DNA from 3 places in the Streptomyces sp. NPDC056347 genome. Region 1 is predicted to be linked to each of the others. Evidence: riboswitches for the same ligand, from Rfam matches in the RefSeq annotation. Region 1 holds a riboswitch; each other region holds the start of a gene.
The links. Region 1 has a riboswitch for cyclic di-AMP ahead of ACFCV8_RS10260 (M23 family metallopeptidase). Riboswitches for the same ligand answer to the same signal wherever they lie in the genome.
Positions count from the first base shown of each region.

Region 2: another riboswitch for cyclic di-AMP. It lies ahead of ACFCV8_RS03045 (transglycosylase SLT domain-containing protein); the one in region 1 lies ahead of ACFCV8_RS10260 (M23 family metallopeptidase).
Region 3: another riboswitch for cyclic di-AMP. It lies ahead of ACFCV8_RS26135 (M23 family metallopeptidase); the one in region 1 lies ahead of ACFCV8_RS10260 (M23 family metallopeptidase).

Region 1 is NZ_JBHJQP010000030.1:20,112-29,978, reverse strand. It holds gene ACFCV8_RS10265 (GntR family transcriptional regulator) at 3-701, opposite strand; gene ACFCV8_RS10260 (M23 family metallopeptidase) at 948-1,751, opposite strand; cyclic di-AMP (ydaO/yuaA leader) riboswitch at 1,765-1,930, opposite strand; gene ACFCV8_RS10255 (M16 family metallopeptidase) at 2,190-3,572, opposite strand; gene ACFCV8_RS10250 (M16 family metallopeptidase) at 3,596-4,969, opposite strand; gene ACFCV8_RS10245 (DNA topoisomerase (ATP-hydrolyzing) subunit A) at 5,241-7,691, shown strand; gene ACFCV8_RS10240 (CobW family GTP-binding protein) at 7,721-8,836, opposite strand; gene ACFCV8_RS10235 (citrate synthase) at 8,858-9,867, opposite strand, start outside.
Region 2 is NZ_JBHJQP010000006.1:62,650-72,516, reverse strand. It holds gene glpK (glycerol kinase GlpK) at 1-1,227, opposite strand, end outside; gene ACFCV8_RS03065 (MIP/aquaporin family protein) at 1,274-2,119, opposite strand; gene ACFCV8_RS03060 (hypothetical protein) at 2,311-2,727, shown strand; gene ACFCV8_RS03055 (DUF305 domain-containing protein) at 2,829-3,494, shown strand; gene ACFCV8_RS03050 (ABC-F family ATP-binding cassette domain-containing protein) at 3,478-5,160, opposite strand; cyclic di-AMP (ydaO/yuaA leader) riboswitch at 5,708-5,895, shown strand; gene ACFCV8_RS03045 (transglycosylase SLT domain-containing protein) at 5,899-6,393, shown strand; gene ACFCV8_RS03040 (hypothetical protein) at 6,400-6,720, opposite strand; gene ACFCV8_RS03035 (APC family permease) at 7,046-8,443, shown strand; gene ACFCV8_RS03030 (NAD(+)/NADH kinase) at 8,623-9,675, shown strand.
Region 3 is NZ_JBHJQP010000133.1:711-10,577, reverse strand. It holds gene ACFCV8_RS26160 (sporulation protein) at 1-1,315, shown strand, start outside; gene lhgO (L-2-hydroxyglutarate oxidase) at 1,397-2,653, shown strand; gene trmB (tRNA (guanosine(46)-N7)-methyltransferase TrmB) at 2,793-3,704, shown strand; gene ACFCV8_RS26145 (PrsW family glutamic-type intramembrane protease) at 3,827-5,395, shown strand; gene ACFCV8_RS26140 (aldo/keto reductase) at 5,397-6,341, opposite strand; gene ACFCV8_RS26135 (M23 family metallopeptidase) at 6,570-7,727, opposite strand; cyclic di-AMP (ydaO/yuaA leader) riboswitch at 7,739-7,891, opposite strand; gene ACFCV8_RS26130 (PP2C family protein-serine/threonine phosphatase) at 8,137-9,297, opposite strand; tRNA gene ACFCV8_RS26125 (tRNA-Met) at 9,475-9,548, opposite strand; gene ACFCV8_RS26120 (SHOCT domain-containing protein) at 9,708-9,867, shown strand, end outside.

The sequences.
Region 1 (9,867 bases):
TGTTAATTACGGGTACCAGCGGTGTTTACGGAATGTTGCGAGCCCCTCACCGGGCCTCCGGCACGGGGGCGCGGGGGTCCGGGACGCAGTCGGTGCGCGGCCGCGGCCCGCTCCGCGTGATGGGCGGCCAGCGCCCTGGCACGGTCGGCGTCGCCGCGCGCCACCGCGTCCACGATGGCCCCGCGCTCGGCCCAGGAATCCGCCGGACGGGCCGGCCGCTCGACCACGTACATCCAGGCGATCTTGTGCCGCAACTGGCCGAGCAGGGCGATCAGGCCGGGGCTGCCGGAGGCCTGCGCCAGCGTCTCGTGGAACCATCCGCCCAGTGGGCGCAGGTCCTCGGTCTCGCCCCGCAGTGCCCGGTCGCGGCCGAGGCGGACGAGGCCGCGCAGCACCTTGAGGTGGGCCTCGGTGCGGCGCTGCGCGGCGCGGGCGGCGCCCAGCGGCTCCAGCAGCGTCCGGGCCTCCAGGAGGTCGGCCGCCTCCAGGTCGGTGGGCTCGGCCACGCAGGCGCCCGCGTGTCTGCGGGTGACGACGAAGCCCTCGGGCTCCAGGGTGCGCAGCGCTTCACGGACCGGGACGCGGGAGACCCCGTACCGGCGGGCCAGCACCTCCTCCGTGAGACGGCTGCCGCGCGCGAAGACACCGGAGACGATGTCGTCACGGATCGCCGTGCTTACCGAATGCGCGGGAATGCGCATGCCCGAACCTCCGCCTCAGTACCCGCGAGAACGCGGTCGCCCGAAACCTGTTCCGTGACTCTATTGCAATGCGTCGGAATTTCCGATGCCGGGCAGGAATTCACGAATGACTTCCGGCCGCGGAAGGGCCCGGCGAAATCCGGGGGCGGTCCATCGAAGGGCTGCCGCCCACGCCGTGCGGCGGACATGCCGAAGGCCCCGGACACGGGGTCCGGGGCCTTCGGCGGATGCAGCGCGGAGCGCCCGTCAGACGGCGGCTCCGTGGGCGCGCAGATACGCGACCGGGTCCAGGTCGGAGCCGTACGACGGCGTCGTGCGGGCCTCGAAGTGGAGGTGCGGGCCGGTGGAGTTGCCGGTCGAGCCGGAGAGGCCGATCTGCTGCCCTTCGGCGACGCTCTGTCCGATCGAGACGCCGATGGAGGAGAGGTGGCCGTACTGCGTGTACGTGCCGTCCGTCATCCGGAGCACGATGTTGTTGCCGTACGCGCCGCCCCAGCCGGCCTCGACGACCGTACCGGCGCCCACGGCGACGACGGAGCTGCCGGACACCGCGTGGAAGTCGACGCCGGAGTGGCTGCCGGAGGACCAGAGCGAGCCGCCGGACTTGTAGCCGGTGGTGACGTACGAACCGGCGACGGGGAGGCGGAAAGCGCCCAGCCCGGTGCGCTCGGCGGACCGGGCGACGCGGGTCGTCCCGGCGCGGGACTCGGTCGCGCGCTCCGCCGCGACCCTGGCCTCGGCCTTCTTCTTGGCCTCGGCCCTGGCTTTCGCCTTGGCCTTGGCCTTGACCTTGGCCGCGGTGTCGGCCTGGTGCCGCTGTGCGTCGGCCTGGGCTCCGATCCGCTCGGCGAGGGTCTCGTCGATGGTGAGGACCTGGGTGAGGCCGGTGTCCTCGACGGCGGCGGACTCGGAGTCCGCGGCGACGGCGGGGGCGGCCAGACCGCCGATGACGCCGGTGGTGGCCAGGGTCGCGACGCCGACGGCCTTCGCGCCCCTGCGCGTCAGTCGGTTCGGGGCACGGTGCTTCCCGGTGGCACGGGTGAACGCCATGGAGTGGCTGATCCTTTCCTTCCTTCTCGCCTACCGGGTTAGCTGACGGGTTCGGAGCAGGAAGGTCTCCTACGGGCACCCCGGCCCCATGGGGCTCAGGCGTCCGATTCACCCCAGGGACTGCGTGGGTCCCCGGCTCCCCGGGCTCGCGCCGGACGGGGACTCGGCGATGACTGTCCGGTACGTCACGGATGCGGCATACGAGTGCGAACAGTCGAGCCGACGCTAAACGGGGTTGCTTTCATCCGCCAAACGGACAGGCCGTTTTGTAGCGCATCCCACAGGGCAGACGGGCAACCTCCCAACAGAACGGACAAAAGGGGCGACCCTCACGAGATCTCGCTCGTGCGGGTCGCCCCTTTGCCCCACTGTGCACCGATCGGCGCGGTCCGTGTTCGGTCTCACCGGTACCGACCGGCCAACCGGCCGTTCAGCCGGTCAGCCGGTGACCACCGACACCTCTCCGATGCCCAGGGCCCGGACGGGCTCCGCGATCCGGGCCGCATCGCCGACCAGGACCGTGACCAGCCGGTCGACCGGGAAGGCGTTGACGACCGCCGCGGTCGCCTCGACCGTGCCGGTCTCCGCGAGACGGGCGTACAGCTGCGCCTGGTAGTCGTCCGGCAGGTGCTGCTCGACCTGGTCGGCGAGGGTGCCCGCGACGGAGGCCGCCGTCTCGAACTTCAGCGGCGCGACGCCCACCAGGTTCTGCACCGCCGTCTCGCGCTCCTCGTCGGTGAGGCCCTCGGCCGCCAGCGTCCGCAGCACCGTCCACAGGTCCCTCAGCGCCGGTTCGGTGGACTCGGTGTCCACCGAACCGCTGATCGCCAGCATCGCGGCACCGGTGGCGCCCGACGCCGAGTCCGGAGCCGTCGAGCGCAGCACCTGGGCGAAGGCCCGCACGCCGTACGTGTAGCCCTTCTCCTCGCGCAGCACCCGGTCGAGCCGGGAGGTGAGCGTGCCGCCCAGGCAGTAGGTGCCGAGCACCTGGGCCGGCCACACGCTGTCGTGGCGGTCGGCGCCGATCCGGCCGATCAGCAGCTGGGTCTGCACCGCGCCGGGCCGGTCGACGATCACCACCCGGCCGGTGTCGTCGGCCGTGATCGGCGGTACGGGGCGGGACTCGGCGGCCTCGCCCGACCAGTCGCCCAGGGTGTCGGCGAGCAGGGCGTCCAGGTCGATGCCGGTGAGGTCGCCGACGACCACGGCGGTCGCGGTCGACGGCCGGACGTGGGCCTCGAAGAAGGCGCGCACGGCGGCCGCGTCGATCCGCCCCACCGTCTCCTCGGTGCCCTGGCGCGGACGCGACATCCGCGCCTCGGCCGGGAAGAGCTCCTTGGAGAGCTGCTTGGCGGCGCGCCGGGCCGGGTTGGCCTGCTCGTGCGGGATCTCGTCGAGCCGGTTGCGCACCAGCCGCTCGACCTCGCTGTCGGCGAAGGCGGGCGCCCGCAGCGCCTCGGCGACCAGCCCGAGCGCCTTGGCCAGCCGGGAGGCCGGGACTTCCAGGGAGACCCGGACGCCGGGGTGGTCGGCGTGTGCGTCGAGCGTGGCGCCGCAGCGCTCCAGCTCGGCGGCGAACTCCTCCGCGGTGCGCTTGTCGGTGCCCTCTGACAGCGCCCGCGACATGATCGTGGCCACGCCGTCGAGGCCCTCGGGCTCGGCGTCCAGCGGGGCGTCGAGGAAGATCTCGACCGCCACGACCTGCTGGCCGGGACGGTGGCAGCGGAGCACCGTGAGGCCATTGGGCAGGGCGCCGCGCTCCGGGGCGGGGAAGGCCCAGGGACGAGCGGTGCCGGGGGCCGGCTGCGGGTGGAACTGCATCGAAACTCCAGTCGCGGCGTCGGTCACTTGCCCGCTCCTTCCTGCGCGTCGGTGTCGTCGGCGTCGGTCGCGTCGGCGTCCGCGGACTCGGCCGCCTCGACCGGCTCGTAGACCAGCACCGCGCGGTTGTCGGGGCGCAGCCGGGCCTTGGCGATCGCCTGGACCTCCTCCGCGGTGACGTCGAGCACCCGGTGCACGGCGGTCAGGGCGAGCTGCGGGTCACCGAACAGCACCGCGAACCGGCAGAGTTCGTCGGCGCGCCCGGCGACCGTACCGAGCCGGTCCAGCCATTCGCGCTCCAACTGGGCCTGCGCTCGCTCCATTTCCTCGGGCGTCGGGCCCTCGGCGGCGAACCGGGCGAGCTCCTCGTCGACCGCGGCCTCGATCTCGGGAACCTCCACACCGCCGGACGTCTTCACGTCCAGCCAGCCGAGCGAGGGTGCCCCGGCCAGCCGCAGCAGCCCGAAACCGGCCGCCACCGCCGTACGGTCGCGCCGGACCAGGCGGTTGTGGAGCCGCGAGGACTCGCCGCCGCCGAGCACGGTCAGCGCGAGGTCCGCCGCGTCGCACTCGCGGGTGCCGTCGTGCGGCAGCCGGTAGGCGGCCATCAGGGCCCGCGCCGGGACCTCCTCGCGCACCTCCTCGCGAAGCTGCTCGCCGATGATCTCCGGGAGCGCTCCGTCACGCGGCGGCTGCTTGCCGTCGTGGGACGGGATGGAGCCGAAGTACTTCTCGACCCAGGCGAGGGTCTGCTCGGGGTCGATGTCGCCGACCACCGAGAGCACCGCGTTGTTCGGCGCGTAGTAGGTCCGGAAGAAGGTGCGCGCGTCCTCCAGGGTCGCGGCGTCCAGGTCGGCCATCGAGCCGATCGGGGTGTGGTGGTACGGGTGGCCCTCGGGGTAGGACAGCGCCGTGAGCTTCTCGAACGCCGTGCCGTAGGGGACGTTGTCGTAGCGCTGGCGGCGCTCGTTCTTGACGACGTCGCGCTGGTTCTCCATGGACTCTTCGTCGAGCGCGGCGAGCAGCGAGCCCATGCGGTCCGCCTCCAGCCACAGAGCCAGCTCCAGCTGGTGCGTGGGCATGGTCTCGAAGTAGTTGGTGCGCTCGAAGCTGGTGGTGCCGTTGAGCGAGCCGCCGGCGCCCTGCACCAGCTCGAAGTGGCCGTTCCCCTTGACCTGGCCGGAGCCCTGGAACATCAGGTGCTCGAAGAGGTGCGCCAGGCCGGTGCGCCCCTTGACCTCGTGGCGCGAGCCGACGTCGTACCAGAGGCAGACCGCGGCGACCGGGGTCAGATGGTCCTCGGAGAGCACCACGCGCAGGCCGTTGGCCAGGCGGTGCTCGGTCGCTGTCAAGCCGCCGGAGCCGGCCTGAGCGGTGGCCGTGTGACCCATGGGCATGTACGTCCCTTCGATCGCGATACTGGATTTCCTGCGAGACCTGCCACTTTAAGCAAGCGGACGGACACCTGGCGAAGTTCCCGTTCCGGGGAAGTTCGCGTGAAAGAGGGGCGCATCCCCCGCGTGGCGGGGCGGAAAACCGTTCCGGCTCGGTCCTCGTACGCCCTTTGGGACGGGTCGAGGTCGGGGTTGTCAGTGCGGCGGTCCACAATGGTCCGCGTCAGAACCTGAGGTTGCCCGAAACAGAATCCGTGAAGGAGTCGCAGCAGCGATGGCCCGCCGCAGCACGAAGACCCCGCCGCCGGACGACTTCGAGGAGAAGATCCTCGACATCGACGTCGTCGACGAAATGCAGGGCTCCTTCCTCGAGTACGCGTACTCCGTGATCTACTCGCGGGCCCTGCCCGACGCCCGCGACGGCATGAAGCCGGTGCACCGCCGCATCGTGTACCAGATGAACGAGATGGGCCTGCGCCCCGACCGCGGCTTCGTGAAGTGCGCCCGCGTCGTCGGCGAGGTCATGGGCAAGCTGCACCCGCACGGCGACGCGTCGATCTACGACGCGCTGGTCCGTCTGGCGCAGCCGTTCTCGATGCGGCTCCCCCTGGTCGACGGCCACGGGAACTTCGGCTCGCTCGGGAACGACGACCCGCCCGCCGCCATGCGGTACACCGAGTGCCGGATGGCCGACGCGACGTCCCTGATGACGGAGTCGATCGACGAGGACACCGTCAATTTCCAGTCGAATTACGACGGCCAGGAGTCGGAGCCGTCCGTTCTTCCCGCCGCGTACCCGAACCTGCTGGTCAACGGGTCGTCCGGGATCGCGGTCGGCATGGCGACCAACATGCCGCCGCACAACCTGGGCGAGGTCGTCGCCGCCGCCCGCCACCTGATCAAGCACCCGGGCGCCGACCTGGAGACCCTGATGCGGTTCGTGCCGGGGCCCGACCTGCCCACCGGTGGCCGGATCGTGGGTCTGGGCGGCATCAAGGACGCGTACGCCCGCGGGCGCGGCACGTTCAAGATCCGCGCGACGGTCTCCGTGGAGAACGTGACGGCCCGCCGCAAGGGTCTGGTCGTCACGGAACTGCCCTTCGCCGTCGGCCCGGAGAAGGTGATCGCCAAGATCAAGGACCTGGTCTCGGCGAAGAAGCTCCAGGGCATCGCGGACGTGAAGGACCTGACCGACCGCGAGCACGGCCTGCGTCTGGTCATCGAGGTGAAGAACGGCTTCGTGCCGGAGGCCGTCCTGGAGCAGCTCTACCGGCTCACGCCGATGGAGGAGTCCTTCGGCATCAACAACGTGGCGCTGGTCGACGGGCAGCCGCTCACGCTGGGGCTCAAGGAGCTCCTGGAGGTCTATCTCGACCACCGCTTCGAGGTGGTGCGCCGACGCAGCGAGTTCCGCCGGGGCAAGCGCCGCGACCGGCTGCATCTGGTCCAGGGTCTGCTCGTCGCGCTGATCGACATCGACGAGGTCATCCGGATCATCCGGTCCAGCGACAATTCGGCGCAGGCCAAGGAGCGGCTCGTCGCGCACTTCTCGCTGAGCGAGACGCAGACGCAGTACATCCTGGACACCCCGCTGCGTCGGCTGACCCGGTTCGACCGGATCGAGCTGGAGAGCGAGCGGGACCGGCTCAACAGCGAGATCGACGAGCTGACCACGATCCTCGAATCGGACAGCGCGCTGCGCAAGCTCGTCTCCAACGAACTGGCCGCGGTCGCCAAGAAGTTCGCCACCGAGCGGCGTACGGTGCTGCTGGAGTCGGCCGGTGCCCAGGTCGCCTCGGTGCCGCTGGAGGTCGCGGACGACCCGTGCCGGGTGCTGCTCTCCTCGACCGGCCTGCTGGCCCGTACGGCCAACGACGAGCCGGTGGTGTTCGCCGAGGACGCCAAGCGCGCCAAGCACGACGTGATCGTCTCGGCCGTACCGGCGACGGCTCGCGGCGACGTGGGCGTGGTGACGTCCACGGGCCGGCTGCTGCGGCTCGCGGTGATCGATCTGCCCCAGCTGCCGGACACCCACGCGGCGCCCAACCTGTCGGGCGGGGCGATGGTCGCCGAGTTCCTCACGCTGGAGGGCGACGAGTCGGTCGTCTGCCTCAGCACGCTCGACGAGTCCTCCCCCGGGCTGGCGATCGGCACTCTTCAGGGCGTCGTCAAGCGCGTGGTGCCCGACTATCCGGCCAACAAGGACGAGCTGGAGGTCATCGCCCTCAAGGAGGGCGACCGGATCGTCGGCGCCGTCGAACTGCGTACCGGCGAGGAGGACCTGGTCTTCATCACGTCCGACGCCCAGCTGCTGCGCTATCCCGCGGCGCAGGTGCGGCCGCAGGGCAGGCCCGCGGGGGGTATGGCGGGGGTCAAGCTCGTGGCGGACGCGGAGGTGATCTCGTTCACCGCGGTGGACCCGGCGGCGGACGCGATGGTGTTCACGGTCGCCGGCTCGCACGGTCTGCTGGACGACTCGATGCTGACCTGCAAGCTCACCCCGTTCGACCAGTACCCGCGCAAGGGGCGGGCCACCGGCGGGGTGCGCTGTCAGCGGTTCCTCAAGGGCGAGGACGGTCTGGTGTTCGCCTGGGCGGGCGCCACGCCGGCCCGCGCCGCGCAGCAGAACGGCACGCCGAGCGAGCTGCCTGCACCCGACCCCCGGCGCGACGGTTCGGGCACGCCGCTGGTCAAGCCGGTCGCGGTGGTCGCCGGACCGGTGTAGCCGTCCGGTCCCGGCGGCGGTGCGCGGCCCTACGCGTCGTCGTCGCCGGGCTGTCGTACGTACCGCAGGACGCCCCACATGCTTCGCTCGTGTGCGGCGTCCTGCGTCGTTTCCGGCGCCGCCTCCCCGCTCTCCCGGCAGTCGGCGAGTTCCTTGCCCAGGGCCTCGGGGTCGATGCCCGAGCCGATGAGCACCAGCTGGGTGGTGCGCGGCTCGCCGCGCTTCCAGGGCCGCGGCTCGAACCGCAGGAACCTGCCGACCGCGTGCAGGGCGTACTTGTTGGCCCGGTCGCCGCCACCGAAGTCGACGAAGCCCTTGATCCGGTAGAGGCCCCGCGGCCGGGAGTCGAGGAAATCCATCAGGCGCCGCGGGTTCATCGCCGCGTCCGCGGTGAAAGACACGCTGTCGTACGCGGTGTGGAGGTGGCGGTCGTGTCCGTCGCCGCCCGCCTCCTCCCGCTCCGCCAGCAGCAGGTCCTCGAAGCTGAGCTGACGCGTCTTCTCCTCGCCGTCCGGGCGCAGCGCCGGGTCGAAGAGCAGCTCGGGGTCGATCCGGCCGTACGTCGCGCAGACGACGGCCGCGGCGCCACCGGCCCGGGCGCCGGCGGCGGCGACGGCGTCCCTCAGCCGGGCCTGCTCCTCGCTCCCGATCCGGTCGGTCTTGTTGAGTACGACGAGATCGGCGACGGCGAGATGGCGGTCGAGCTCCGGATGGCGGGCCCGGGTGGCGTCGAACTCCGCGGCGTCGACGACCTCCACCAGTCCCCCGTACACGATGTGCGGATTCTCGCTGGCCAGGAGCATCCGTACGAGCTCCTGCGGCTCGGCCAGCCCACTGGCCTCGATGACGATCACGTCGAGGCGTGCGGCGGGCCCGGTCAGTGTCTCCAGGAAGGTGTCGAGCTCGCTCGCGTCGACCGCGCAGCACAGGCAGCCGTTGCCCAGCGACACCGTGGAGCCGACCTGTCCGGAGACCGTCATGGCGTCAATCTCGATGGCGCCGAAGTCGTTGACGATCACGCCGATCCGGTTGCCGGAGCGGTTGCGGAGCAGGTGGTTGAGCAGGGTCGTCTTGCCCGATCCCAGGAACCCCGCGAGGACGACGACCGGGATCTGCTGCTTGCGGGGCGGGGACGACGGGTTCAACGGGGACCTCTTTCGGGGGCCTCAGAGTGCGGGGACCGGCTGTGGCGGGCGCGTACCGACGTAGCGGGCCGCCGGGCGGATGATCTTGGAGTCCTCCGCCTGTTCCAGGATATTGGCGCTCCAGCCGACCGCCCTCGCCACGCAGAACGTCGGGGTGAACATCTCGCGCGGCAGCCCGCACAGCTCCATGACGACTCCGGCGTAGAACTCGACGTTGGTGTGCAGCTCCCGGCCGGGTTTGAGCTCGGCGAGGATCGTCTCGACCCGGCGCTCGACCTCGACGGCGAAGTCGACGAGCGGGCCGCCGAACTCCTGGGCGATGCCCCGCAGCATGCGTGAGCGGGGGTCCTCGGTGCGGTAGACGGGGTGCCCGAAGCCCATGATGCGTTCGCCGGCGAGCACGCGGTCGCGGATCCAGCCGTCGATCCGGTCGGGAGTGCCGATGGCGTCCAGGGTGTCGAGGGCCCTGCTCGGTGCCCCGCCGTGCAGCGGTCCCGAAAGCGCTCCGACGGCCGCCACCAGGCATGCGGCCACATCGGCGCCGGTGGAGGCGACGACCCGGCCGGTGAACGTCGAGGCGTTGAAACCGTGGTCGACGGTGGAGATCAGGTACTGCTCCACGGCCCTGGCGCGGGCCTCGTCCGGCACCGAGCCGGTGAGCATGTACAGGTAGTTGGCCGCGTGCGGCAGATCGTCGCGCGGCTCCACGGGTTCGAGGCCCCGGCCGATGCGGTAGAGGGCGGTGAGCACGGTGGGGACGGCGGCGCAGAGCGCCAGCGCGTCGGCCCGGCGCCGGTCGGCGTCGATGTCGTACACCGGCCGGAAACCGGCCGAGGCGCCGAGCAGCGAGAGGGCGGTACGCAGACCGGCCAGTGGCCCACCGGCGGCGCCGGCGCGGGCCAGGGCGGGCAGCATCTCCCCCACCTCGGCGGGCAGCCGGCGCAATGCGGCGGTGCGGGCGGCGAACGCGGCGCGGGTCCCGGCATCGGGCAGCGTGCCCTCGGACATCAGGTACCAGACGTCCTCGAAAC
Region 2 (9,867 bases), on a different contig from region 1:
ATCGAGATGCACACCGGAGTCCTGCTCCATCGCCTCCACGACGTCCCGGCTCTGGTAGCAGATCGCCTCCAGAGTGGCCCGCGCCAGATGGGCGTTGGTGTTGTACCGGGCCAGGCCGACGATGGCGCCCCGGGCGTCCGAGCGCCAGTACGGGGCGAAGAGGCCCGAGAAGGCCGGGACGAAGTACATCCCGCCGTTGTCGTCCACCGTCCGGGCGAGCCGCTCGCTGTCGCCCGCGTCCCTGATCACCTTCATCTGGTCGCGCAGCCACTGCACCGCCGAGCCGGTGACCGCGATGGAGCCCTCCAGCGCGTAGACCGCCGGATCGTCGCCGAACCGGTAGGCGACCGTGGTGAGCAGGCCGTGCTTCGACCGGACCGGCGTCGTACCGGTGTTGAGCAGCAGGAAGTTGCCGGTGCCATAGGTGTTCTTCGCCTCGCCGGGCTCGAAGCACACCTGCCCCACCGTGGCCGCCTGCTGGTCGCCCAGGACCCCGGCGATCGGCACCGCGGCCCGCAACGGCCGGGACGTGCGGGTGCGCCCGTACGCCTCGGGGTCGGAGGACGGCCGGATGACCGGGAGCATCACCCGGGGCACGCCGAAGATCTCCAGCAACTCCTCGTCCCAGTCCAGCGTCTCCAGGTTCATCAGCATCGTCCGGCTGGCGTTGGTCACATCGGTGGCGTGGATACCCCCGTCGGGGCCGCCGGTGAGGTTCCACAGCACCCAGGAGTCGGTGTTCCCGAACAGGGCGTGCCCCCGCTCCGCGGCCTCCCGTACGCCCTCGACATGGTCGAGGATCCACTTGATCTTTCCGCCGGAGAAGTACGTCGCCGGAGGCAGCCCGGCCTTGCGCCGGATCACCTCCCCGTGCCCCGCGTCCTCCAGGGCCTTGGCGATCGAGTCGGTGCGGGTGTCCTGCCACACGATGGCGTTGCAGTACGGACGGCCGTTGCGCGGGTCCCACACGACGGTCGTCTCGCGCTGGTTGGTGATCCCGATCGCGTGCAGATCCGTGCCGCTCAGCCCGCAGGTGCGCAGCGCGGTCTGCATCACCGAGTTGGTGCGCTCCCAGATCTCCACCGGATCGTGCTCCACCCAGCCCGAGCGGGGCAGGATCTGCTCGTGCTCCAGCTGGTGCCTGGCCACTTCGCTCCCGCCGTGATCGAAGATCATGAAGCGGGTGCTGGTGGTGCCTTGGTCCACCGCGCCGATGAAGTCCGCCATGGCATGCCGCCTCTCCTCGATCCGGATCCGCCGCGCGGACCGGGTCTCATGTCTCGGGCAGTACGGGGGTCCTGCCCTCCGGCTCCTTGTCGGCCGAGGGCAGGAAGGAGCTGATGAGGACCTTGTAGACGAAGGCGCCCACCGGGCCGCCGACCAGCGGCCCCACGATGGGCACCCAGAAGTAGAGCTCCCCGTACTGGTCCCGCCAGGCCCCGCCGTACCCGGTGAGGAAGCTCGCGAGCCTGGGGCCGAGGTCACGGGCCGGGTTGATCGCGTATCCGGCGTTGGTGCCGAAAGCCATGCCGATGGCCACCACGATGAGGCCCACGACGAACGGGCCGAGGTTGGCGCCCGGCGGCGTGTTGAGGAGATCGGTCACCGCGAAGATCAGCAGGACGAGGATCGCGGTACCGATGACCTGGTCGCGGAAGGCCCCCCACTCATGGATCGGGAGCGTGTGGTTCCCGTTGGCGGGGAGGGTGGAGAACACCCCCTGCGTCTTGACCGTGTGCCCCGGGTCGACCTGCGCCAGCGCCTCCGAGTAGTTCCACCGCACCAGCAGCGCCCCGACGAACGCGCCCGCGACCTGCGCGAGCGAGTACGGCGCCACCTTGTTCCAGGGGAAGCCCTTGAACGCGGCCAGCGAGACCGTCACCGCCGGATTGAGATGAGCGCCGCTCAGGCGGCCCGCGACGTAGACGCCCAGGGTGACGCCGAGCCCCCATGCCCAGGCGATGCTGTCGTGGTTCCCGAGGCCCCCCGGAGGTTCGGTGAGCGCACCGCCCGCCGCGACCTGGGCCACGACCCCGCAGCCGAAGAGGATGAGGATCAGCGTGCCGAGGAACTCCGCGGAGAGTTCCCCGGCGAGTCCCGAGTTCCTGAGCCGCCCCATGGGGAACCCGCTTCCTGTCGGTCCGCGAAGGCCGGTGCCATAGATCCGGATATGAGAGTAATCGGAGGTTTGTGGTTCCGCATGCGTTTCGCGGCCCGCCCGGCGCGGGGGCGCCGAGGGGAAGGGAACCCGGTGGGGGTATCGTCGGGCGCGTATCGCAGGACTCGTACGAGCCAGGATTCGAGGCAGCCGTGGATCGCGGACGGACACGCGCACCGGGAGCGTCCCGGCTGTTCGTGCTGTGCGCCGTCCTGTTCGGTCTGTTCCTCATGCACGGAGCGCCCGCCAGTGCCGTGGAGGGCTGTCACGACGCGCGGGCCATGGCCGCCGCCGCGCCGGGTGCGGCGCAGCCCGGCGGCCATGCCGCCATGGCCGCGGAGGACGGGGCCGATCGGGTGGCCGCCGCGATGCCCGTGGCGGGCGGCGAGTCCTGCGTGTTCACCCAGTCCCGGGACCGGGTGCTGCCGCTGCTGATGGCACTCGGCCTGGTGCTGCTGACCGCCGGGGTGCTGACCGGGCGCCGCGCCGCCGTACGCGGACCGGCGCGGCGGGGACCACCGCGGGCCGGCCGGCAACTGCTTCTCCAGGTGTGCGTCGCGCGGACGTGACAGGAATCCGCCGGTCCACGGCCCACGGGCCCGACCGGCCGGATCACCCTGCCCTTCCGCGCGTCACGAACGTGGCGCATCCACCTGAGAAGAGAACCGTGATGTCTGTTCTTCCGCCCTTCGCCGCCCGCCACCGTCGCACGCTCGCGACGGTCGGCACCACCGCCGCACTCGCCCTGGCCCTGACGGCCTGCGGTTCCTCCGACGACTCCTCGCACGACTCCGCCGGGCCGGGCATGGACCACGGCTCGGCCAAGGCGTCCGCCCCGGCCGCCGCCGGTACGTTCAACGACGCGGACGTGGAGTTCGCGCAGCAGATGATCCCGCACCACCAGCAGGCCATCGAGATGGCGAAGCTTGCCGACGGCCGGGCCGCCGACGCCGAGATCAAGAAGCTGGCCACCGCGATCGAGAGCGCACAGGACCCCGAGATCAACACGATGAAGGGCTGGCTCACGTCCTGGGGCAAGCCGCTGCCGGACTCCTCGATGGGTGACATGCCCGGGATGGACCATGGAACGGACGGCGCGGGCATGCCCGGAATGATGTCCGACAAGGACATGGCCGAACTCGAGGCCGCCAAGGGCAGGGACTTCGACAAGAAGTTCGCCCAGCTCATGATCGGCCACCACGAGGGCGCGGTCACCATGGCCGAGGACGAGCAGAAGCAGGGCAGGAACGCCGACGCGAAGAAGCTCGCCGAAGCCGTCGTCACGGCCCAGACCGCGGAGATCGAGCAGATGAACAAGATCATCGACCGGCTCTGACCCCGACAGGAGCCGTGGGCGCGGAGAGCAGTTCGGCCACCTCCTGCGGGGATGTCTCGCGCAGCCCCTCCTCGACCAGCAGCCACCGCGTCGTGCCGACCGCTTCCAGGAACGGCAGGTCGTGACTGGCGATCAGCAGTGCGCCTTCGTAGGCCTCCAGCGCGCTGGTCAGCTGCCGCACGCTCGCGATGTCGAGGTTGTTGGTCGGCTCGTCCATCATCAGCAGCTGCGGCGCCGGTGCGGCGAGCATCGTCGCGGCGAGCGCGGCACGGAACCGCTCGCCGCCCGAGAGGGTGCCCGCCGGCTGCTCGGCGCGTTTTCCCTGGAACAGGAAGCGTGCGAGCTGGGCGCGGATGTGGTTGTCGGTGACCCCGGGGGCCATGCGGGCGGCGTTCGCCGCGACGCTCAGCTCCGGGTCCAGCACGTCGAGCCGCTGGGGGAGGAACCGCGTCGGGACGAAGGTCCTGGCCTCGCCGGACAACGGTGCCAGCTCGCCGGTGAGCGTACGCAGCAGCGTCGTCTTCCCCGCGCCGTTGCGGCCGACGAGCGCGATCCGTTCGGGCCCCTGCACCTGGAGGCGCCCTTCGCGCAGTCGGCCGAACCGGGGGCGCAGTTCGCTCACGGACAGCACGGTGCGTCCGGTGGGCACCGCCGTGTGCGGCAGGCTCACCCGGATCTCGGCATCGTCGCGGATCGCGTCCGCTGCCTCCTCCCGTCGCTCGCGAGCCTCGCCGAGCCGTTCCTCGTGAACGCCGCGGAGCTTGCCCGCCGACTCCTGGGCGGACCGCTTGCGGCGGCCTGCCAGGATCTTCGGCAGCCCGCCCTCCGCCTCGGCCTTCCTGCCGGCGCGCTGACGCCTGGCCAGTTTCGTGCGAGTCTCCTCCAGCTCGCGTTTCTGGCGGCGTACGTCCGCCTCGGCGGCACGGAGCGTCCGTCCGGCGGCCTCCTGTTCGGCGGCCACGGCCTCCTGGTAGGCGGACCAGCCGCCGCCGTACCAGTTCACCGATCCGGCGCGCAGCTCGGCGATGCGGTCCACGCGCTCCAGCAGTTCGCGGTCGTGGCTGACCACGATCAGTACGCCCGAGTGCCAGGAGTCGACGGCCCCGTACAGCCTCTGGCGGGCGAACAGGTCCAGGTTGTTGGTGGGTTCGTCCAGGAGCAGGACGTCGGGCCGTTCCAGCAGCAGCGCCGCGAGGCGCAGCAGCACGGTCTCCCCGCCGGACAACTCGCCCACGGTACGGTCGAGTCCGACGCCGTCGAGACCGAGCGAGCCCAGGGTCGCCAGGGCCCGCTCCTCGACGTCCCAGTCCTCGCCGATCGTCTCGAAGTGCTTCTCGTCGACGTCTCCGGACTCGATGGCCCGCAGTGCCTCGCGCCGCTCCGCGATGCCGAGCGCGCGGTCCACCCGCAGGGCGGTGTCGAGGGTGATGTTCTGCGGCAGATGGGCGAGGCTGCCGCCGATGGTCACCGAGCCCTCGGACGGGCGCAGTTGACCGGTGAGCAACCGCAGCAGGGTGGACTTGCCCGCACCGTTGTTGCCGACGAGTCCGATCCGGCCACGGCCGACGCTCAGCGAGAGCCCGTCGAAGACCGTGGTGCCGTCCGGCCATCGGAAGGTCAGGGCGGAGCAGGTGAGGGAGGCGCTGGGCGCGGTGGGTGTCGCCATGGTTTTCCTCGCAGTCGAGTCGCATACGCAATGAACGGGGATTCGTATGCGAGCACCACGCGGCGACCGGGCAGCGGAGAAAGGGTGCGGCGGTCCTGGAGATCGATGGACGGGCCATGCACCGAGGTCGCATCCACGCGGATGCCACGGGCAGTGCGGAAGCACTGCGACAGCGTGGCGGGCGTACGGCCGGGAGCCGTACCGCGCGGTGTTCGCGGACCTCAGATGCGCAACGTCCACCTCTATCGGAGACAACAGGACATAGGAACCATAACCGCAGGGTGGAGGGGAAGGCAACGCCGGCCGGTCCGCGGGGCGACGCGCGGGACGGATCCGAAAGGCGCCTTTCGTTGTTCCGTGGCGCGAGTCACATCCTGTCGGCGGGGGTCGCGCCACGCGCTTCGGAGCCCTTTGCCCGCAAGGCTTCGGGCCCGGTCGACGCGAGTGGGGTGACCGGGAATCCAACGACTTGATCTTGTTGGTGAATTGCAAGTGGAAATTAGGGTCTTGTCCCTTTCGGTTCTTCTCGCTTACGGTCTCCGTCAATCCGGACGGAACGCCGAATCCTGCCGCTGTCCGGCGCATTCCGACCACTTGTGCACGGCAGGAGCGGGGAACCCAGGCACATCGCCGGTCCGGACACCCGGACGGCTCGGGGTGAAGTCGCGCTCCCGCGCGGCCGGGCAGCTCCAGCCCGAACCCGACAGCTCACCTCGCAGGCGACGGAGAGGAACCACCATGCGCTTCACCGCTACGTGCCGTCGTCGCACCTACGCCTCGCTGACCAGGGGTTTCATAGCCGTGGGCGCAGGGGCGGCCGTTCTGTTGCTGCCGCTGTTCGGCGCTCGGGCGGCCTCGGCGACACCGGCTCCGCCGACCGCCACCGCGTCCGCCGGGCAGCCCTCGGCGTACACGAACGATCTGGACGGCTGGATCAAGCAGTCCCTCGCGGTCATGGCCGAGCACAGCATCCCCGGCAGCTACGAGGGCATCCACCGCAACATCATGCGCGAGTCCTCGGGCAACCCGCTCGCCGTCAACGGCTGGGACTCGAACGCCGCCGCCGGAACCCCCTCCAAGGGGCTCCTCCAGATCATCGATCCGACCTTCCTCGCCTACCACGTGCCCGGCACGTCAACGGACAGCTTCGACCCCGTCGCCAACATCACCGCGGCGTGCAACTACGCCGCCGACCGCTACGGTTCCATCGACAACGTCGACGGGGCCTACTGACCTCCGTCACTCCGGGGCGGACTCCGCCGCCCGCTCCGGCTGTCCGGCGCGGGGCGGGAGGGGCACGGTGGCCGCCGCCCCGTTGCGTACCGCCTGCACCGCGGCGTCGTGCAGGCGGCGGCTGTCCTCCTCCGAACAGCACGCCACGGGGCTGCCCGCCATCGTGAACCAGTCGATCGCCCCCGAGTACTGCACCGTGATCTGGGCCGTGTCCTCGGCCCAGGTCGTGTGCACGGTCAGGTCCCCGGACAGGACACCGACCTCCTCCGTGAGCACGCCGCCGTGCCCGGAGAACACACCACAAGTCGTCCATGACGCCCAAGCCATGCATCCAGGCTGGCACCGGCGCGGCGAATGCGCGACCCATGGGTCGCACGCATTCGCCGGATGCCGGACGAGGGGGAAAATTTCCCTCGGTCCGGCCTTCGGTTCCCGCACCTGCCGATCCCCCGATGTTCCCTACACAGTTAGCGTCAAATCGTCGAAATGGATCACTGGAACAACGAATTCCGAAGGTGAACACCTCTTGACCTGCGGATCACGTCAGGATTGCATGGCGCGCTGGGAGCGACGAAACCACTCACCACGTCCTCGTCTGGAGGCGATACCGCTCCCGTGCTCAAACACCGCACCTTTTGATCGGAACCGCACGATGACCGACACGCTCAGCGCACCACAGGCGCTCGCCCCGGCGACCGGCCCCACCCCCCAGAAGCTCAAGCGCTCCATCGGCGTCGTGGGCGGCACGCTGCTCACGCTGTCCTGTGTGACGCCCGCCTCGACCCTCTTCGTGGTCGTGCCGGACCTCTTCTCCAGCCTCGGCACGTACACGGCCCTGACCATCGCCATCGGCTCGCTGCTCTGCATCGCGGTCGCCTTCTGCTACTCGGAACTGGGCACCCTCATCCCCAGCGCCGGCGGCGAGTACGCCATGGTGTCGACCATGGCGGGACGGCTCGCCGGATGGCTCGTCTTCGTGCTGTCGCTGCTGGTCGTGATGATCGTGCCCCCGGTGATCTCCATGGGGACGGCGGACTACCTGGCGCCCATCGTGCACATACCGGCCCCCGTCGCGGGCGCCGGGGTCATGCTGCTCGCCACCCTCGCCGGTCTGCTGGACCTGCGCGCCAACGCGTGGATCACCGGAATCTTCCTGGTCCTCGAAGTGATCGCGGCGGGCGTCGTCGCCGTACTGGGCTTCGCCCACACCGAGCGCGGCGGATCGGCTCTGGTGCACGGCACGGTCGCCTCCGAGGGCGGCTCCCACTCCACCGTCACCGCGATGATGGTGGTCTCCGGACTGGCCATCGCGCTCTTCATCACCCAGGGCTTCTCCACCGCCGTCTACCTCTCCGAGGAACTGGAGAACCCGCGGCGCAACGTGGCCCGCACCGTGCTCGCCACCCTCGCCATCTCCACCGCCGTCATCCTGATCCCGGTCATCGCCATCACCATGGGCGCCCCGGACCTGGAGGCCCTGACCTCCGGCGACCTCAGCACCATGGTCACCGCCTGGTCCAACTCGGCGGTCGGCACCTTCGTCAGCCTCTGCGTCGCCCTCGCGATCATCAACGCGGGCATCGTCATGGTCATCCAGAACTCCCGGGTGCTCTTCGCCTCGGCCCGCGACAAGGCATGGCCCGCACCGGTCAACAACGCCCTGGCCCGGCTCGGCCGGTTCGGCTCGCCGTGGGTCGCGACCCTGGTCGTCGGCGTACCCGGCGCGGCACTCTGCTTCGTCAACCTCGACACCCTGTACGGCGTCACCGGCGTCTCCGTCACCGCCATGTACCTGCTGGTCGCCGTCGCGGCCCTGCTCTGCCGCCGCGGCACGCACCGCGAGGCTCCGGCCTGGCGCATGCCGCTGTGGCCCGCGGTCCCCGTGCTGCTGATCGCCGTGCTGGCGTACATCCTGACCCAGCAGGAGGCCGAGTACCTGCTGTGGACCGGCGGCATCACCGCGGTCGCCACGCTCTACTGGGCGCTCTATCTGCGGCCCCGCCGCGAGACCCGCTGGCTGGTCAGCATTCCGGAGGACGTCCAGTCCTGACCGGGGCACCTTCCGTGCGGTGCGCGGCCCGTCGGCGGAGATCCTCCACCGGCGGGCCGCGCCCGTTCGCGCCCGTCGCCCGACCGGACGCAGCGCCGCCCCGGCGACGGGCGGACCCGCCCCGCATTGCCCACAGTGGGACGAGGAGCGTCGTCGGAACACGGGGAGCAGTGGGCGGGATGGGTGTCGAACGGGTCGGAGTCGTCGTGCACCAGGGCCGCCCCGAGGCCGTCGTCGCGGCCGGCGTCGTACGCGACTGGTGCGCCCGGGAGGCGATCCCCTGCACCGACATCGACGTGTGGCGGGACGACGGACACAGGCGCGGCGGACGCGAGGAGGCCGACGTCGCCGGGAACCCCGATCTGATCGTGACGCTCGGCGGCGACGGTACGTTCCTGCGCGGCGCCAGGATCGCCGCGAAGAACGACGGCGCCGTGCTCGGGATCGACCTGGGGCGCGTCGGCTTCCTGACCGAGGTCCCGTCCGCCGACGTGGTCCGGGCGCTCGACGCCGTCCGCCGGGGCCGGGCGGAGTTCGAGGAGCGCATGACCCTGACCATGCGGGCCTCCCGGGTGCTCGAAGTACCCCCGGACATCGACGCCCTGATGGGCTACGGCCGCCGCCCGATGCTGCCGCCGCCCCAGGTCGCCCCGGACGCGGAGGCCGCGGCGGAGGGCTGGGGCGTGGCCCTGGACGTCACCGCCCTCAACGACATCGTGGTGGAGAAGCTCGCCCGCGACCGGCAGGTGAGCCTCGGCGTCTACATCGGCGGCAGGCTCCTCGCCTCGTACTCCGCCGACGCCGTCATCATGGCCACGCCCACCGGCTCGACCGCGTACAGCTTCGCCGCCGGGGGGCCGGTGGTCTCACCGCGCATGGACGCGGTCCTCTTCACCCCCGTCGCGGCGCACATGACCTTCGGCCGCACCGTGGTCGCCGCGGCCGACGAACCGATCGCCGTACGGGTCCTGCCGCACTCAGGCCAGGCCGCGGTCACCATCGACGGCCAGCTGCGCGGCGTGCTGGACGCCGGGGACTGGCTCGGGGCGTACGCGGCACCGCGCCGCCTGCGGATCGTCCGGCTCGGCCCGCACGACTTCTACGGCCGGCTGCGCACCCGCCTGCGACTCACCGACGCCCCCGCCACAGCGGCCGACGGCGAGAGCGCTCCGCTCTTCCGCCACGACGGGCCGGTCCCGCACGACCTCACCCACCTCCACCTCGCCCCTTAGCCGGTCTTCGGCGGTCCCCGGCCGGAGCGCCCGGCGGCGCCGCTATAGTCGGCCGCTGCGGGACAGCGGCCACGGGGGAGCGGCCGGGGGTGGTGCCACGTACCGGCTGCCCTGCTTCCCCACCCGCTTCCGAGCCGTCGACGACGCCCCGGAACGCTCTCGCCGCCCGTGCCGTCCACGGAAGGGGCCACG
Region 3 (9,867 bases), on a different contig from region 1:
GTCCCTCGCGGGCTCCTTCTCGGTGAGCGCCTACGCGACGCCCGCGTCCCGCTGGCTGATATGCCCCGCCGACGCGACGGTGGAGCGGGACGCGACGGCAGCCTCGGCCACCATCCCCGACGCCAAGGGCGCACAGGGCGCACGCGGCGGTACGGGTGCCCCGGCGCCCTCGCCCCGGGGCACCGGGCCGGCCCCCGGGCCACGGCCGCGCCCCGGCTCCCCGGCCGCGCTGACCGCCCAGGCGGACCGGGCGGCGCTCGGCGCACTGGGTGCCCTGGCCGCCACCCGGCAGACGCCGTCGATCCCCGCCCAGCCCCGCCCGGACACCACGCCCCCGACCGCCAACGCCGCCACCAGCACGCCCAGCACGCCCAGCACCCCCAACGACGTCTCCCCGCTGCGGGTCGGCCACAGCGATGTCTCCAAGCTGCGCGAGGCCGCCCAGGACGCCCGCCGCTGGGACTCCAAGTACGGCGGCGGGGACTGGCGTTCCTCCATGGTCCCCGAGTGCTTAAGAGTCGATGCCGCGCCCCTGCTGCTCGGCTCGTACAGCGACGAGGTGGGCCGGGCCCTCTTCGGCGCGGCCGCCGAGCTGACCCGGCTCGCCGGGTGGATGGCCTTCGACACCGGCCAGCAGGAGGCCGCCCAGCGCTACTACATCCAGGCGCTCAGGCTGGCGCGGGCCGCCGCCGACGTGCCCCTGGGCGGCTATGTCCTGGCCTCGATGTCCCTGCAGGCGACCTACCGCGGCTTCGCCGACGAGGGCGTCGACCTCGCGCAGGCCGCCGTCGAGCGCAACCGCGGCCTCGCCACGGCCCGCACCATGAGCTTCTTCCGCCTGGTCGAGGCCCGTGCCCACGCCAAGGCCAACGACGCCGCCGCCGCGGGCTCCGCGCTGACGGCCGCCGAGAGCTGGCTGGAGCGCTCCAGGGAGGGCGACGGCGACCCGTCCTGGCTGGGCTTCTACTCGTACGACAGGTTCGCTGCCGACGCCGCGGAGTGCCACCTCGACCTGAAGGCCCCCCGGCAGGTGAAGCGCTTCACCGAGCAGGCGCTCTCCCGGCCCACCGAGGAGTTCGTCCGCTCGCACGGGCTGCGGCTGGTGGTGTCGGCCGTGGCCGAGCTGGAGTCCGGCAATCTGGACGCGGCCTGCGCCGCGGGCACCCGGGCGGTGGAAGTGGCGGGCCGCATCTCGTCCGCGCGGACCACCGAGTACGTACGGGACCTGCTGCACCGGCTCGAACCGTACGGGCACGAGCCGCGCGTCGCCGAGCTGCGCGAGCGGGCGAGGCCGCTTCTGATGACGCCCGCGTAAAAATCCGGCACCGTACGGGGTCCCTCCGGTTTGACGGCGTTGTCAGTGGGTCAGTGCACTATCGGGGTGGGAGGTGGTGCGGTGATGACGCACGCGGCGTACGACTGCGACGTGCTGGTGATCGGCGGCGGGATCGTCGGCCTGTCGACGGCGTACGCGCTCTCGCGCACCGCGCCGGGCACCCGTGTGACGGTCCTGGAGAAGGAGTCCGGCCCGGCCCGGCACCAGACGGGGCACAACAGCGGAGTGATCCACAGCGGCATCTACTACCCCCCGGGTTCGCTCAAGGCGCGGTACGCGGTGCGCGGTGCCGCCGAAATGGTCGACTTCTGCGCCGAGCACGGCATCGCGCACGCGGTGACCGGCAAGCTCATCGTGGCGACCGAGCGGTCCGAGCTGCCCCGGCTGCACGCCCTGGTCCAGCGCGGCCGGCTCCACGGGCTGCCGGTGCGCGAGCTGGGCCCCGCGCAGATCACGGAGTACGAGCCGCAGGTGAGCGGCCTTGCCGCGATCCGGGTCGGCTCGACCGGGGTGTGCGACTTCGGGGCGGTCGCGGCCCGGTTCGCCGCCGAGGTGAGCGGCTCCGGCGGCGAGATCCGTTACGGGGCGGAGGTCGTCGCGATAGACCGCCGCCCCTGGGGCGTGGCGGTGTGCACGGCGGACGGCACGGTGGTGCGGGCCCGGGTGCTGGTCAACTGCGCGGGACTGCACTCCGACCTCGTCGCACGGCTGGCGGGCGACGAGCCGGGGGTGCGGATCGTGCCCTTCCGGGGGGAGTACTACGAGCTGGCGCGGCCGGAGCTGGTGCGCGGCCTGGTCTATCCGGTGCCCGATCCGGCCTTCCCGTTCCTCGGCGTCCACCTGACCCGGGGCCACGACGGCCACGTGCACGTCGGGCCGAACGCGGTGCCCGCGCTGGCCCGCGAGGGGTACGGCTGGCCGGTGGTGCGCCCGCGCGAGCTGGCGGACACCCTGGCCTGGCCCGGCACCTGGCGGATCGCCCGCAGACACTGGCGGTACGGGGCGGGCGAGGTACGCCGCTCGCTGTCGAAGCACGCGTTCACCCAGGCCGTGCGACGGCTGCTGCCCGAGGTGACGGAGGCCGATCTGAGACCGGCCCCGGCCGGGGTCAGGGCCCAGGCCGTGCTGCGCGACGGCACCCTGGTCGACGATTTCCTGATCCGCGAGGCCCCGCACACCGTCCATGTGCTGAACGCTCCGTCGCCCGCCGCGACGGCCTCACTGCCCATCGGGCGGGAGGTGGCACGCAGGGCGCTGCTCCGGGCACGGGAGACGGGGTGGAGGCCGCCCCCCGTAGAATCGGGGCATTGTGTCTGAGCCCATGAACCCCTCCGAGGGCCTCGCCGAGAACGCCCCCGCCCCGTCGGCGAACGGCCCGGCGAACGGCCCTGCGTCCGCTTCCGGCCCGGCGTCCGCTTCCGCGTCGGATTCGGCCTCGGCGCCCGGCCCCGCTGCGGTGCCGGATTCCGCTTCGGCTTCCGGCTCCGCTCCGACGCCCGAATCCGCTCCGGCTTCCGAAGCGTCTTCGGCGCCCGGATCCTCTTCGGCGCCCGATTCCGTCCCGGCGCCCGGGGCCGGACCGTCCACCGCCGGGATTCCGGACGACCTGCGGGAGGCCTCCTTCGAGCGGCAGCGCAGGCTGCGCCAGGAGTCGCGCTTCCCGGGCGGACCCGCCATCGACCCGGCCGGTTCGCACCACGAGCGCCGCATCCGCAGCTTCCAGCCGCGCCGCAGCCGGGTGACGCCCGGCCAGCAGGACGCTCTGCTGCGGCTCTGGCCCACGTGGGGCCTGGACATCGACGGCCGGCGCGTCCTCGACCTGCCCGAGATGTTCGACGGGCTCCCGGTCGTGCTGGAGATCGGCTTCGGCATGGGCGAGGCCACCGCGCAGATGGCCGCCGCCGACCCGGGCACCGGCATCCTCGCCGTGGACGTGCACACCCCCGGCCAGGGCAATCTGCTCGGCCTCGCCGAACGGAACGGCCTGACCAACATCCGGGTGGCCAACGGTGACGCGATCATCCTGCTGCGCGAGATGCTCGCACCGGACGCGCTGGACGGGCTGCGGGTGTACTTCCCCGACCCGTGGCCCAAGAAGCGGCACCACAAGCGACGGCTGATCCAGCCGGAGTTCCTGGACCTGGTGGCCGGGCGGCTGAAGCCGGGCGCGGTGCTCCACTGCGCGACCGACTGGGAGCCGTACGCCGAGCAGATGCTGGAGGTGCTGACCGCTCACCCCCGCTTCGAGAACACCGCGGCGGACGGCGGATACGCCCCCCGGCCCGCGTTCCGGCCGCTGACCCGGTTCGAGGGGCAGGGCCTCGACAAGGGCCACGTGGTGCACGACCTGCTCTTCGCCCGCGTCTGAGCCCTCGACCGACACCTCGACCGATACCGCGTCCGGCCCCGTGTCCGGCCCGTCCCGGGGCGCCGGTATGTCCGGTCGCCCCGTGGTCAGGTGTCAGTGCCGATGGTTAGGGTCGTCGGGTGGTGTCCGACGGGTCTGCAGAACAGCGACAGTCTCAGCCCGCCGTCCCGCTCCTCGAGGAGCAGCGGGTCGGCGAGATCCTGGCTGCCGTGCCGGAGCGCGGGCGCTGGCGGTACCGGCCGCGCCGGGTCGGCCTGGTGTGGCGCAGCCGGGCCTTCCGTATCGCGGCCGTGTTCACGGTCCTCGCGCTCTGCGGTCTGGCGATCCTGGCCCTGGTCCGCGACCAGACGGGCACGCAGGGCTTCCTCGTCGGCCTCGGGCTCGCCGTGCTGCCCGTGCCACTGCTGATGACCGCGTTCCGCTGGCTGGACCGGGTCGAGCCGAGTCCCTGGCGGAGTCTGCTGTTCGCCTTCGCCTGGGGAGCGTTCGCCGCCGCCCTGGTCGCGATCCTGGCGAATTCGTTCGCGACCCGGTGGATAGCCACGACCACCGCCGATCCGTCGAACGCCGACACCCTCGGGGCGACGGTGATAGCCCCGTTCGTCGAGGAGAGCGCCAAGGCCGCCGCGGTCCTGCTGATCTTCCTGTTCCGAAGACGGCAGTTCACCGGGATCGTCGACGGCATCGTGATCGCGGGGCTCACCGCGAGCGGCTTCGCCTTCACCGAGAACATCCTGTACCTCGGCAACGCCTTCGGCGAGGACCAGCAGATCGGTCACTCGGGCGTCCCGGCGATGACGGCCGCGACGTTCTTCGTGCGGGCGGTCCTGTCGCCGTTCGCGCACCCGCTCTTCACGTCGCTGACCGGCATAGGCTTCGGGCTCGCCGCGGCGAGCCCGCGCGGCCAGAAGCTCCGCCGGGTCCTGCTGCCGCTGCTCGGGCTCGTCCTCGCGATGGGCATGCACGCGCTGTGGAACGGGTCGGCGGTCTTCAGCCCGCTGGGTTTCTACGCGGTGTACGGGGTGTTCATGGTCCCGGTCTTCGGTCTGGTGACCTGGCTGGCGATCTCGTCGCGCTACCGGAAGCTCCGTACGCTCTGTGCCGAGCTGCCCGCCTACGCGGCGGCCGGCTGGCTCACCCCTGCGGAGCCGCTCGCGCTCGCCTCGATGCGGGCCCGCGGCATGGCCCGCGACATGGCCCGTCACTGGCGCACGGTCGCGGCCGGGGGGAGCGCGGCGGCGAAGGCGGAGGGCAAGGCGGCCGCCCACGCCGTCGCGGAGTACGAGTCCTTCGCGACGGCGCTGGCCTCGCTGCGGCTGCGGGCCCGCCGCGGGGAGGCGGGCCCGGACTTCGCCGAACGGGAGCTGGAGCTGCTGCACCACCTGTGGCAGCGCCGGGAGGTGGCCGCCCCGGCCCTCGCCCACGCGGCGCAGGCGACGGGCCGGCTGCGCCCCCACCGCCAGCCGCCGTTCCCGCCCCACGCGCAGTACGCCCAGCCGGGCCCGTACCCGTACGCGCAACAGCCCGGCCCGTACGCGGGACCGCACGCGCAACAGCCGGGCCCGTACGCCCGGTCCGCCGCGTACCCGCACGGCCCGTCGTACACCGCGTACCCGCGGTACGGGCCGTACCCGCAGCAGTACAACGCGTACCAGCCGCCGTACGACCCGCATCCGCGGCACACGCCATAGGTCAGGCGGACGCCTCGGTGAGCTCGGCCAGCTCCTGCTCGGTCAGCGAGAGGTCGGCGACGGCCACCAGCGCGGGCAGCTGCTCGACCGTACGGGCCGAGGCGATCGGCGCGGCCACGGTCGGCCGGGAGGCCAGCCAGGCCAGCGCGACGGTCGCGACCTGCGCGTCGTGGGCCGCGGCCACCTTGTCCAGCGCCGCCAGGACCTTCTGCCCCCGCTCCGAGTCCCGGTACTGCGTCACTCTGCCGGCCCGCGCGCTCTCCACCTCGACGCCCGGGCGGTACTTGCCGGTGAGGAAGCCGGAGGCGAGGGCGAAGTACGGCACGGCGGCCAGTCCGGCACGGGCGGCCGTGTCCTGGAGCCCGCCCTCGTACGTGTCGCGGGAGACCAGGTTGTAGTGCGGCTGGAGGGCGACGTAGCGGGCCAGCCCCTCGCGCTCCGAGAAGTCCAGCGAGGCCTGGAGCCGCTCGGGGCTGATGTTGGAGGCGGCGATCTCCCGGACCTTGCCCTCCTTCACCAGCTCGTCCAGGGCCGTGATGATCTCCTCCACGGGGACGGACTCGTCGTCGAAGTGCGTGTAGTAGAGATCGATGCGGTCGGTTCCGAGCCTGCGCAGCGACGCCTCGGCCGCGGCCTTGATGTTGGCCGGGGAGAGCCCCTTGTAATCGGGGTGGGTGGAGACCTTGGTGGCGATGACGAGGTCGTCGCGGTCGGATCGGGAGGCGAGCCACTTCCCGATCACCGTCTCCGATTCCCCGCCCTTGTTGCCCGGAACCCAGGCGGAGTAGCCGTCGGCGGTGTCGACGAAGTTGCCCCCGGCCGCGGTGTACGCGTCCAGCACTGCGAACGACTGCGCCTCGTCGGCCGTCCAGCCGAAGACGTTGCCACCGAGTGCGAGCGGGAAGACCTGGAGACTCGAGGAGCCCAGCGGGCGTAGAGAAGTCATGAGTGGATCAACGAATCCCGGCGAGCCCGCTATTCCGCGATTCCGGGCGGGCCCGCTGTTCCGCCCGGCGCCCCGTCCGCCCCTTCCGCCGGGGCGGAGGCCGCCCGGAACAGAGCCGGCAGCCCTGACGTCGGGGGGAGCGTCAGGGCTGCCGGGGTTCACGGGCCGGGAAACCGGCCGGGCGAGCGATTCGGGGACCGGCTCAGGCAGTGGTGCCGGCGGGACGGCTCAGGGGGTGAGGCCCTTGCTCTGGAACCAGGCCATCGGGTCGATGCCCGAACCGTCGGCGGAGTGGACTTCCAGGTGGAGATGCGGGCCGGTCACGTTGCCGGTCGCGCCGACCCGGCCGATGACCTCGCCGGTGGTGACCTTCTGGCCCACGCTGACGCCGATCGAGGACTGGTGGCAGAACCACACCTCCGTACCGTCATCCAGCTTCAGCACCGTGCGGTAGCCGTACGAACCGGCCAGGCCCGCCGAGGTGATCGTGCCGCTGTGGACGGCCTTGATCGGGGTACCGGTCGGAGCGGCGAAGTCGAGGCCGGTGTGGTGGCCGGAGGACCACATCGAACCGGCCTGGCCGTAGGTCGAGGTGATCGTGTACGAGAAGGTCGGGAGGGAGTAGCTGGCGGCGAGCTTGGCGAGCCGTACGGCCTCCGCCTTCTTCTTGGCCTCTTCCTCCGCCTTCTTCTTCTCGGCGGCGGCCTTGGCCTCGGCCGCGTCCTGCTGCTTCTTCGCCTCGGCGGCCGCCTTCTCCGCGGCGGCCTTCTCCTCGGCGGCCTTGGCCTCGGCGGCGGCCGCGTCCTGCTGCTGCTCGGCCTGCTGGAGGATGCGGGCGCGCAGTGCTTCACCGGCGTCCGTGGTGCCCTGCTCGGCCTCGGCGGTGGTGATGCCCGCGGTGGTGAGCGGGGCGGCGGCGGTGGCGGCGGCGGCCTGGTCGGCCTCGGACTCGCCGGCGAACAGGGAGCCCACGCCGGGCAGGGACTTGGCGTCCGGGAGGTTGTCCGAGATCGCGTCGGGCACCGAGATGGAGACCGGGGGCTTGCCCTGCGCGGTGGCGATGCCGCCCGCGCCGACCGCCGCTATGACGCCGACACCCAGGACCGTGGAGCTGCGGGCGAGTCCCGTGCGCTGCTTGGCGACACGGTGCCTGCCGCGCACCGGGCGGACCGTCTCCTCCGTGGGGTTCCACTCGCTCCAGCCGCGCTCGGCCTCGGCGTTGCCCGCGTCGGAACGGAAGTCGGTGGCGAACGCGGCGGTGTGGTCGGCAGTGGCGAACTCGGCGGTGCGGTCGGCCCCATGGCCGGTGCCGTGACCAGTACCGAGATCACCGTGATCGCCGTGGAACCATGAAGGGGCTTCGGGGGCAGGCTTGTTGGACGCCACGGGGGCGCACTCCTTTCCTTCCTTCTCGCCTACCGGGTTAGCTGACGGGTTCGGAGCAGGAAGGTCTCCTACGGACTCCTCCGCCTCTCACGAGGCACAGGCGCCCGATTCACCCCATGTAGGTGGTTCCCCGGTTCCCTTGCGGGATTCGGCGCTCGCGCGCGGCGCCGCCCTTGACGACGGCTGGGACGACCGCGCTGCGTTATCGAACGTTAATAGACACCGGGGCTTCATTCCAAGCTGTTCCCACTGATCGTTCACGTCTTTGGCCTGGACTTTACCGGGCATATATGTATAAACAGGGCCACTTGATCGCCGCTCAGCCGTCAACTCGTTTCTGACGTTATGTCAAATGTTATGCGGAGCGGCGCCCTTCGACTACACACCGTGGTATCGCCTTTGGGGCCGCTCATTCCTTGTCCGCGCCCACGATCGGCACGGTCCGTCGCCGGTCCGGCTGCCCCTGCGCGGGACGCACCACCGCGAGCAGCGCCATGTCGTCGGTCGTCTCGCCACCGGTGTGCAGGCGCACGTCGTCGGTCAGCGCGGAGAGCAGCTCCTCCGGCCCGGGGAAGATCCGCCCGCTCAGCCGGGCCGCCGGGTCGTAGAAGACCCCTTCGGCGTTCCGGGCCTCGGAGAGGCCGTCCGTGTAGAGGAGCAGCGTCGCCCCGTCCGGCAGCTCCCACTCGTCCGTCCGCTCCTGCCACGTACCCAGCCCCATGCCGAGCGGCAGCGCGGGCACCGAGGGCCGCAGCACCTCCAGCGCCCCGTCCGGGTGCAGCAGAATCGGTTCGGGATGCCCGCGGTTGACGATCCGTACGCGGGACAGTCCGGCCGGGATCTCGGCCAGTACGGCGGTGATGAAGCCTTCGAGCACGTCGAGCCCGCCCCGTCGCGCCTCCTCCCGGGACAGCGCCCGCTCCAGCCGTCCCGCCACCTCCGCCAGGGACGACTCCTGTTCGGCCGCCTCGCGGAACGCCCCGATGACCACGGCCACCGTCTCCACGGCCCCCAGCCCCTTGCCCCGTACGTCCCCGACCACCATCCGCACCCCGTGCGGGGTGTCCGCCACGGCGAACAGGTCGCCGCCGACGTACTCGTCCGCCTGCGCGGCCTCGTACCGTGCCGCGACCTGCAGTCCGCCGATCCGGCCGGCCGGCTGGGGCACCACCGCGCGCATGGCCGTCTCCGCGATGAACCGCGCGGAGGCCAGCTGCTCGTTGCTCCGCCGCACCACCCCGTTGATCACGACCGCGAGGACCGAGACGGTGGCCAGGGTGAGCAGTTCGATCAGCGGCACCACCTCAGGCAGCGTGCTGCTGTACAGCCGCAGCAGGACGACCGCCAGCATCGAGGCGACGGCGGTACGGACGGTACTGGCGAGCGAGAAGAACGGGGCGGCGATCAGCGGCGCGGCCACGAAGAACGGAATGGCGGTGAAGGTCTCCGGGGTGAGCCCGTCGAAGAGCACCCCGCCGAGGATCATCAGCGCGGGCAGCTTGCGTACGAAGCTCCGGCCGCGGGCCCCGCCCCCGGCGTGCCGGCCGCGCCGCTTCTCCCGCTTCCACACCAGTGGTCTCCTGCCCGGTACGCACGCGGGCGCGGACGGCGCCGTGCCCCGCCCCCAGCCTCACCGGAGGGGGACCGGGCGGCGACTCCGCGTCGGCCGAAGGAGGTACGGGCGCAGCCCCGGGGAAAACGAATCGGGCCCGGCACGCTGTATGCGTACCGGGCCCGATTCCTTCAGTAGCGGGGACAGGATTTGAACCTGCGACCTCTGGGTTATGAGCCCAGCGAGCTACCGAGCTGCTCCACCCCGCGTCGGTAAACCCAACTCTACGCCATCCCGGACGCGCTTCTGACCACCCGGGCCATCGACCGGCATCGCACAGGCAAGAGGCGCACACATATATGCGGTGATATGACTGGTTTACCCCTGTTCATCACCGCGCAGAACGCGCGTCGGCCGAGGAGAGATCCGTGGACGACTACCCCATGCTCAACCTCTTCTGGACCATGCTGGTGTTCTTCCTCTGGATCATGTGGCTGTTCCTGCTGTTCAAGGTCATCACGGACATCTTCCGCAGCCACGACCTGGGCGGCTGGGGCAAGGGGGGCTGGCTGATCCTCTCCCTGCTGC